2 regions of the Frankia sp. Hr75.2 genome follow, and region 2 is predicted to be linked to the other one. Evidence: riboswitches for the same ligand, from Rfam matches in the RefSeq annotation. Region 2 holds a riboswitch; the other holds the start of a gene.
What was found. A riboswitch is a leader RNA that binds a small molecule or an ion and turns the genes downstream of it on or off. The one in region 2 is predicted to bind S-adenosylmethionine.
Positions count from the first base shown of each region.

Region 1 (3,403 bases), on a different contig from region 2:
ACGAACCAGAGCGTCCGGTTGGCGACCGCGTTGTAGGCGCGGTCGAACAGCACGCGGTCGAGGTCCAGCATCCGCACCGAGGCGCCGCCGGTGTCGTAGCCGCTGCGGTCGATGCGGCCGCCCGGAGCGGAGCGGGCGGCCCGCCGGTCGGCGTCACTGAGGGCCGCGCAGACCCAGACGATCTCCCGGCCGTCCTCGGGCGTGTCCTGGACGACCTGGGCCAGGCCGCTGACCAGACCGCCGCCGCCGCGCCGGGGATGCAGCAGGCCGTCGTCGCCGACGACGAACGACACCGGCCCCCGGTTCGACGCGATCAGCAGATCGGCCTGGGCCGGGTACTCGCTCCCGGGCGCCGTGAACTCCCCGATGCCCGGCATGTGACGCACACAGCGGAGCGTAGGCCATCGAGTGCCCTGTCGGGGCGCCACCCGCAAGCACCGCGGGTGCGCGCCGCCGGAATGCCGCCCGGCAGGGCCGCCGCGACGGGGCCCGCGGTCAGCCGGCGCCGAGCGCGGCGCGCACCGCGGTGGCCCAACCTGCACCGAGCGGGCCGTCCTCGACCACCACGTTGTCGTAGGCCGGGAGCAGCGCGGCGATGTCCGGGTGGCGCACCGCGTTGGCCACCAGGTGCATCCGCCCCACCGAACGGGCCATCGCGAGATCACTGGCGGAGTCGCCGATGGCGATCGCCTCGGCCGGGTCCACCCCGCGCCGCCTGAGGTCGTGCGCGACGGCGTCGCCCTTGCTGACGCCGTCCGGCACCAGGTGGTAGACGTGCGGGTGCACGCCGAGATCGGGCATGTGCGCCGGTGAGATGAGCCCGTTGTCGCGCATGCTCAGCCAGCCGAAACCGGACTCGGCCAGCCAGCCGTCCACCTCGGCGACGTCGATCCGGCCACGCAGCATGACGTCCACCTCGCGGCCGGTGTGCCAGGGGGTGTGCAGCTCCAGGCGGCCGGGGTGCAGCTTGATCAGCTCGTCGAGCAGGCTCTCCGGCACCCGCTCGAACGAGTCGGGCATCGCGCCGCGCAGGATCTCGGTGTCGAGCCCGGTGTTCCATCCGATGATCGCGCCCAGCTCGCCGATGAACCCGTCGGCGCCGAAGATCCCGGCGGCCTCCACGAGCTGCGGCCTCGTCCGCCCGGAGACCAGCACCAGCGCGATGTCCGCGTCGTGCAGGTCGACGAGTGCGCGGGCGGGGTCAAGGGTGGTGTCGCCGCCCTCGGCCCGGAAGAAGCAGCCCCGCGGGCCGACCATCGTTCCGTCGAGATCGGTGTAGACCACACGAACGCTCACGCTTCGGGCTCCCTGGTGTCGGTCCGGCGAGATCGCGGCCGGCGGCAAGCGGCCCAGGTGACGCGGGCACACGGCCCCTCGACCCGACCGCGGCCCACCTCAGGACGTGTCATCGAAGCACCTGTGGCACACGGCAAACCGCCGGAACTCCGGTGCACGCCTGTCCGCACGCGGTCTACAGTACGGACAGACAACTTCATCTGGCTCATCCAGAGGGGCAGAGGGAACGGCCCAGCGAAGCCCCGGCAACCACCGTCGCATCCATGCGCGGCAGGTGCTAATTCCGACCCGGGACGCAGCCGGCTCCCGGGAAAGATGAGGAGTTCCGCATGACTCTCGCGCCCGAGCGCGCCACTCTCCCGAGCCCGGACGCCGCCAACCCCGCCGTCTCGCTGTCCTGTCGTCACTGCGGTGCCACCTACCCGCTGTCGGCCACCCACGTCTGTGTCGAGTGTTTCGCGCCGCTCGAGATCGCCTACGACGAGGACCGGCTGCGCAAGGTCACCCGGGCGTCGATCGAGGCCGGGCCGTCCAACCTGTGGCGGTACGTCGGCCTGCTGCCCGCCGGGCACGTCGCCGAACGGCGCGTCTCCCTCGACGCCGGCTGGACCCCGCTGCGACCCGCCCAGCGCCTCGCCGCCGAGCTCGGCATGCGCACCCTGTGGGTCAAGGACGACAGCGCGAACCCGACCCACTCGTTCAAGGACCGGGTCGTCTCGGTGGCCCTCACCGCCGCCCGCGAGCTCGGCTTCCACACCGTCGCCTGCGCGTCCACCGGGAACCTCGCCCAGTCCGTCGCCGCCCACGCCGCGTCCGCCGGCCTGCGCTCGGTCGTGCTCGTCCCGCACGACCTGGAAGCCGGCAAGACCGTGTCGACGGCCGTGTACGGCGGCACCCTCGTCGCGATCAAGGGCAACTACGACGACGTCAACCGGCTGTGCAGCGAGCTGGCCGGCGAGTACGAGTGGGCGTTCGTCAACGTCAACGTCCGGCCGTTCTACGCGGAGGGCTCGAAGACCCTCGGCTACGAGGTCGCCGAGCAGCTCGGCTGGCGCATCCCCGGCCAGGTCGTGGTGCCGATCGCCTCCGGCTCCCTGCTGACCAAGGTCGACAAGGCGTTCGGCGAGCTCGGCCGCCTCGGGCTCGTCGAGCCCACCCCGTACAAGGTCTTCGGCGCCCAGGCCGCCGGCTGCAACCCCGTCGCCGCCGCCTACGCCCGCGGCGCCGACACGGTCGCCCCGGTGAAGCCGTCGACGATCGCCAAGTCGCTGTCGATCGGCAACCCGGCGGACGGCCCCTACGCCCTCGACGTCGCCCGCCGCACCGGCGGCGCCATCACCGACGTCACCGACGACGAGATCGTGGACGGCATCCGCCTCCTGGCCCGCACCGAGGGGATCTTCGGGGAGACCGCCGGCGGCGTCACCGTCGCCTGCCTGCGCCGCCTGCTGAACGAGGGCCTCCTCGACCCGGACGTCGAGACGGTGATCTACAACACCGGCGACGGGCTGAAGACCCTCGACCCCCTGGTCTCCACAGGTGGCCCCACCGCCACGATCCCGCCCTCGCTCTCCGCGTTCGAGGCCGCCGGCCTCGGCGACGACTAGCCTCCCGCTCTCCCCGACGAAGCGTCGGCGCCCGGACCCGCGCGAAACCGCGGCTCCCGGGCGCCCGCAGAACGGGTGACACCCGGGCCCACGGAGCGGCAGCGCCCGGGGCTCTCGCGCAGCGGTGGCGGGGCCTCCCGCGGAACGGGCCGGTGGGGCCCGGGCGCACCGGGCGATGGCCCGGCCGAACCCGGTGGTGGACCAGCCCGAACCGGTGGTGGGCCGGTCGCGGGCCGAACCGAGCCCGGTGGTGGTCGGTCGGCGTCGTGTGCGCGTAGCCGGGCGGGGAGTTGTGCGCGGCTGGTCAGGATGGCGTTGTTCGACACCGATTCCGCCTGGGGCCACACCGATTTCCCGTGGATGTCGCCGCAGGCGGGGAGGCCTCGGCGGCCTGCCGCCACGCCGATGGGACACGGGGGGCGAGCTTGCACTCACCCATGCCGAGTGCTAAACAGGACTTGGCACTCTCCCCATGGGAGTGCCAAGGGCTGAAACGACGA
Region 1 covers NZ_CASGGV010000299.1:140-3,542, reverse strand. Annotated here, with positions in the region: gene AC559T_RS23630 (alpha,alpha-trehalose-phosphate synthase (UDP-forming)) at 1-377, opposite strand, end outside; gene AC559T_RS23625 (HAD hydrolase family protein) at 496-1,296, opposite strand; SAM riboswitch class I at 1,499-1,618, shown strand; gene thrC (threonine synthase) at 1,626-2,903, shown strand.
Region 1: another riboswitch for S-adenosylmethionine. It lies ahead of thrC (threonine synthase); the one in region 2 lies ahead of AC559T_RS06925 (aminotransferase class V-fold PLP-dependent enzyme).

Region 2 (3,403 bases):
CCCGGTTCGCCGAGCGCATCGTCGAGCACTTCGGCGTCGACGCGCTGGACGTCATCGAGACCGAGCCGGCGCGGCTCATCGAGGTGCCGGGCCTCGGCCCCAAGCGGACGAAGGCGATCGCCGCGGCCTGGGAGGAACAGAAGGCCATCAAGGAGGTCATGGTCTTCCTGCAGGGCGTGGGCGTCTCGACCTCGCTGGCGATCAAGATCTACAAGCAGTACGGGGACGCCTCGATCGGGGTGGTGCGCACCGAGCCCTACCGGCTGGCCGCCGACGTGTGGGGCATCGGGTTCCGCACCGCGGACACCATCGCGCAGGCGGTCGGCATCCCACACGACAGCCCGCAGCGCATCAAGGCCGGCCTCGCGTTCACCCTCTCCGAGGCCACCGACAGCGGCCACTGCTTCCTGCCCGAGACCCGGCTGATCGCCGACGCCGTGCGCATTCTCGGCGTCGACACCGGCGCGGTGATCGAGGGGCTCGGCGAGCTGATCACCGAGGAGGGGGTGGTGCGCGAGGAGGTCCCCGGCGAGGATCCGGAGCAGCCGGTCGCCGCGGTGTACCTCGTCCCGTTCCACCGCGCCGAGATCTCCGTCGCGGGGCAGCTGCTGCGCCTGCTGCGGGCCGACGAGGACCGCCTCGCCGCGTTCGCCGCCGTTGACTGGGAGAAGGCGCTCGGCTGGCTGCACACCCGTACCGGGGTCGAGCTGGCGGCGGCGCAGCGGGAGGCGGTCACCCTCGCTCTCACCTCCCGGGTGGCGGTGCTGACCGGCGGGCCCGGCTGCGGGAAGAGCTTCACGGTGCGCTCGGTCGTCGAGCTGGCCCGCGCCCGGCGGGCGAAGGTCGTCCTCACCGCCCCGACCGGACGGGCCGCCAAGCGGCTCGCCGAGCTGACCGGCCACGAGGCGTCGACGGTGCACCGGCTGCTCGAGCTGCGTCCCGGCGGCGACGCCGCCTACGACCGGGACCGCCCGCTCGACGCCGACCTCGTCGTGGTGGACGAGGCGTCCATGGTCGACCTGCTGCTGATGAACAAGCTGGTCAAGGCCGTCCCGCCGGGCGGGCACCTGCTGCTGGTCGGCGACGTCGACCAGCTTCCCTCCGTCGGCGCCGGGCAGGTGCTGCGTGATCTGCTCACCACCGGCACGCCGATCCCGCACGTGCGGCTGACCCAGGTGTTCCGCCAGGCCAGCGAGTCGGGCGTGGTGACCAACGCGCACCGCATCAACCGCGGGGACCATCCGCTGGTGCGCGGCCTGGACGACTTCTTCCTCTTCGTCGCAGAGGAGGCCGAGGATGCCGCCCGGATCACCGCGGAGGTGGTGGCGCGGCGGATCCCGGCCAAGTTCGGCCTCGACCCGCGGCGCGACATCCAGGTGCTCGCGCCGATGCACCGCGGCCCGGCCGGCGCCGGGGCGCTCAACATCGCGCTGCAGGAGGCACTCACGCCGAGCCTGCCGGACCGCCCCGAGCGCCGCTTCGGCGGCCGGGTGTTCCGGGTCGGCGACAAGGTCACCCAGGTGCGCAACAACTACGACAAGGGCGCGAACGGGGTGTTCAACGGGACGCTCGGGGTGGTCACCGCGCTCGACAACGACAGCCAGACCCTGACCGTCCGCACCGACGAGGACGAGGACGTCGACTACGAGTTCACCGAGCTCGACGAGCTGACCCACGCCTACGCGGTGACGATCCACCGTTCGCAGGGCAGCGAGTACCCGGCCGTGGTCATCCCGCTGACGACCAGCGCATGGATGATGCTGCAGCGCAACCTGCTGTACACCGCGGTGACGCGGGCGAAGAAGCTGGTGGTCCTGGTCGGCTCGCGCCGGGCCATCGGGCAGGCGGTCCGCTCGGCCGGCCACGGGCAGCGCCACACCGCGCTCGCGCACCGCCTGCAGTCCGCCGGGCGCTCCGGATAATTTTCCGCGGCTCGCGGCTCGCGGCTCGCGGCTCGCGGCTCGCGGCTCGCGGTCGAAGCGCGCGATTCGCCGTCTGCTGGATGTTCCGGGTATTTCGGCCCGGTCTCGGTGTCTCTGCGGTGTCCGTCCGGCACGGGCTGCTACAGTTTTCGCCAGGTCCTGAGCGCCAGCGTCAAGCCCCGGCTTGCTGGCCGGCAACCCTCCTCCGCGGTGGGGTGCCCCGGGTGTGACCAGGCCCGCGGCGAACCCGCCGTCGGCAAGTGCGGACCCCCTCTGGGTCCACCGGGGCCCAAGGAGGCTTCGTCGTGTCCTTTTCGTATGCCACCACGTCTCCCGACGTTGATCGGGAAGGGCCCGCCGTCGGCGCGCTGCTCGACGTGGTGGGGGCCGGCATCCCCGTTCCGCTCGCCGACGGACGCGAGGTCCCGTACGCCAATCTCGACCAGGCCGCCAGCGCCCCCTGCCTGCGCGGGGTCGCCGAGCACGTCGAGCGCGTCCTGCCGTACTCGGCGAGCGTGCACCGCGGAACCGGCTACTCCTCCGCGGTCTGCACCGCGCTCTACGAGGGGGCCCGCGACGCCGTGCGCACGTTCGTCGGCGGCCGCCCGGACGACGTCGTGATCTTCACCCGGAACACCACCGACTCGGTGAACCTGCTCGCCCGCTGCCTCCCGCCGCAGCCGCCCGACCCGCCGCAGCCGCCCGACCCGGCGCGGACGTCCGACCCGGGCCACGCCGTGCCCGGCGGGGTCGTCGTGTTCGACCTGGAGCATCACGCGAACCTTCTCCCGTGGCGGTCCCGGCCGGGCTGCCGGTGGGTGCCCGCCGCGCCCACCCGCGCCGACACGCTGCGCGCGCTCGCCACCGCCCTGGACACGGCACCGACCTCGCTCGTCGCGGTGACCGGCGCGTCCAACGTCACCGGCGAGGTGCCGCCGCTCGCCGAGATCGTCCGGCTGGCGCGCGCGGCCGGCGCGCGGGTCTTCGTGGACGGCGCCCAGCTCGTCCCGCACCGTCGGGTCGACATGGCCGCGCTCGGCATCGCCTACCTCGCGTTCTCCGGGCACAAGCTGTACGCGCCGTTCGGCGCCGGCGTGCTCGTCGGACGTCCGGACTGGCTGGCGGCGGCCCCGCCCTATCTCGCCGGCGGGGGCGCCGTGCGCGAGGTGACCAGCTCCGCCGTGGCCTGGGCGGACGGCCCGGCCCGGCACGAGGCCGGCAGCCCCAACCTCCTCGGCGCGACGGCGATCGCGGCCGCCTGCCGGCTGCTGGGCGCGCTCGACGCCCGCGACCTGCACCAGCACGAGGACCTGCTGCGCCGCCGCCTGGTGGACGGGCTACGCGCGATCGAGGGGGTCACCATCCACTCCCTGTGGGCCGACGGAGACGATCCCGCCGCTGGCGAGGCCGCCGGAGACGGGGCTGCCGGTGGCGCTGCCGCCGGAGGCGAGGCTGCCGTAGGCGAGGGCCCGGACGGGACC
Region 2 covers NZ_CASGGV010000066.1:53,570-56,972, forward strand. Annotated here, with positions in the region: gene recD2 (SF1B family DNA helicase RecD2) at 1-1,922, shown strand, start outside; SAM riboswitch class IV at 2,078-2,191, shown strand; gene AC559T_RS06925 (aminotransferase class V-fold PLP-dependent enzyme) at 2,228-3,403, shown strand, end outside.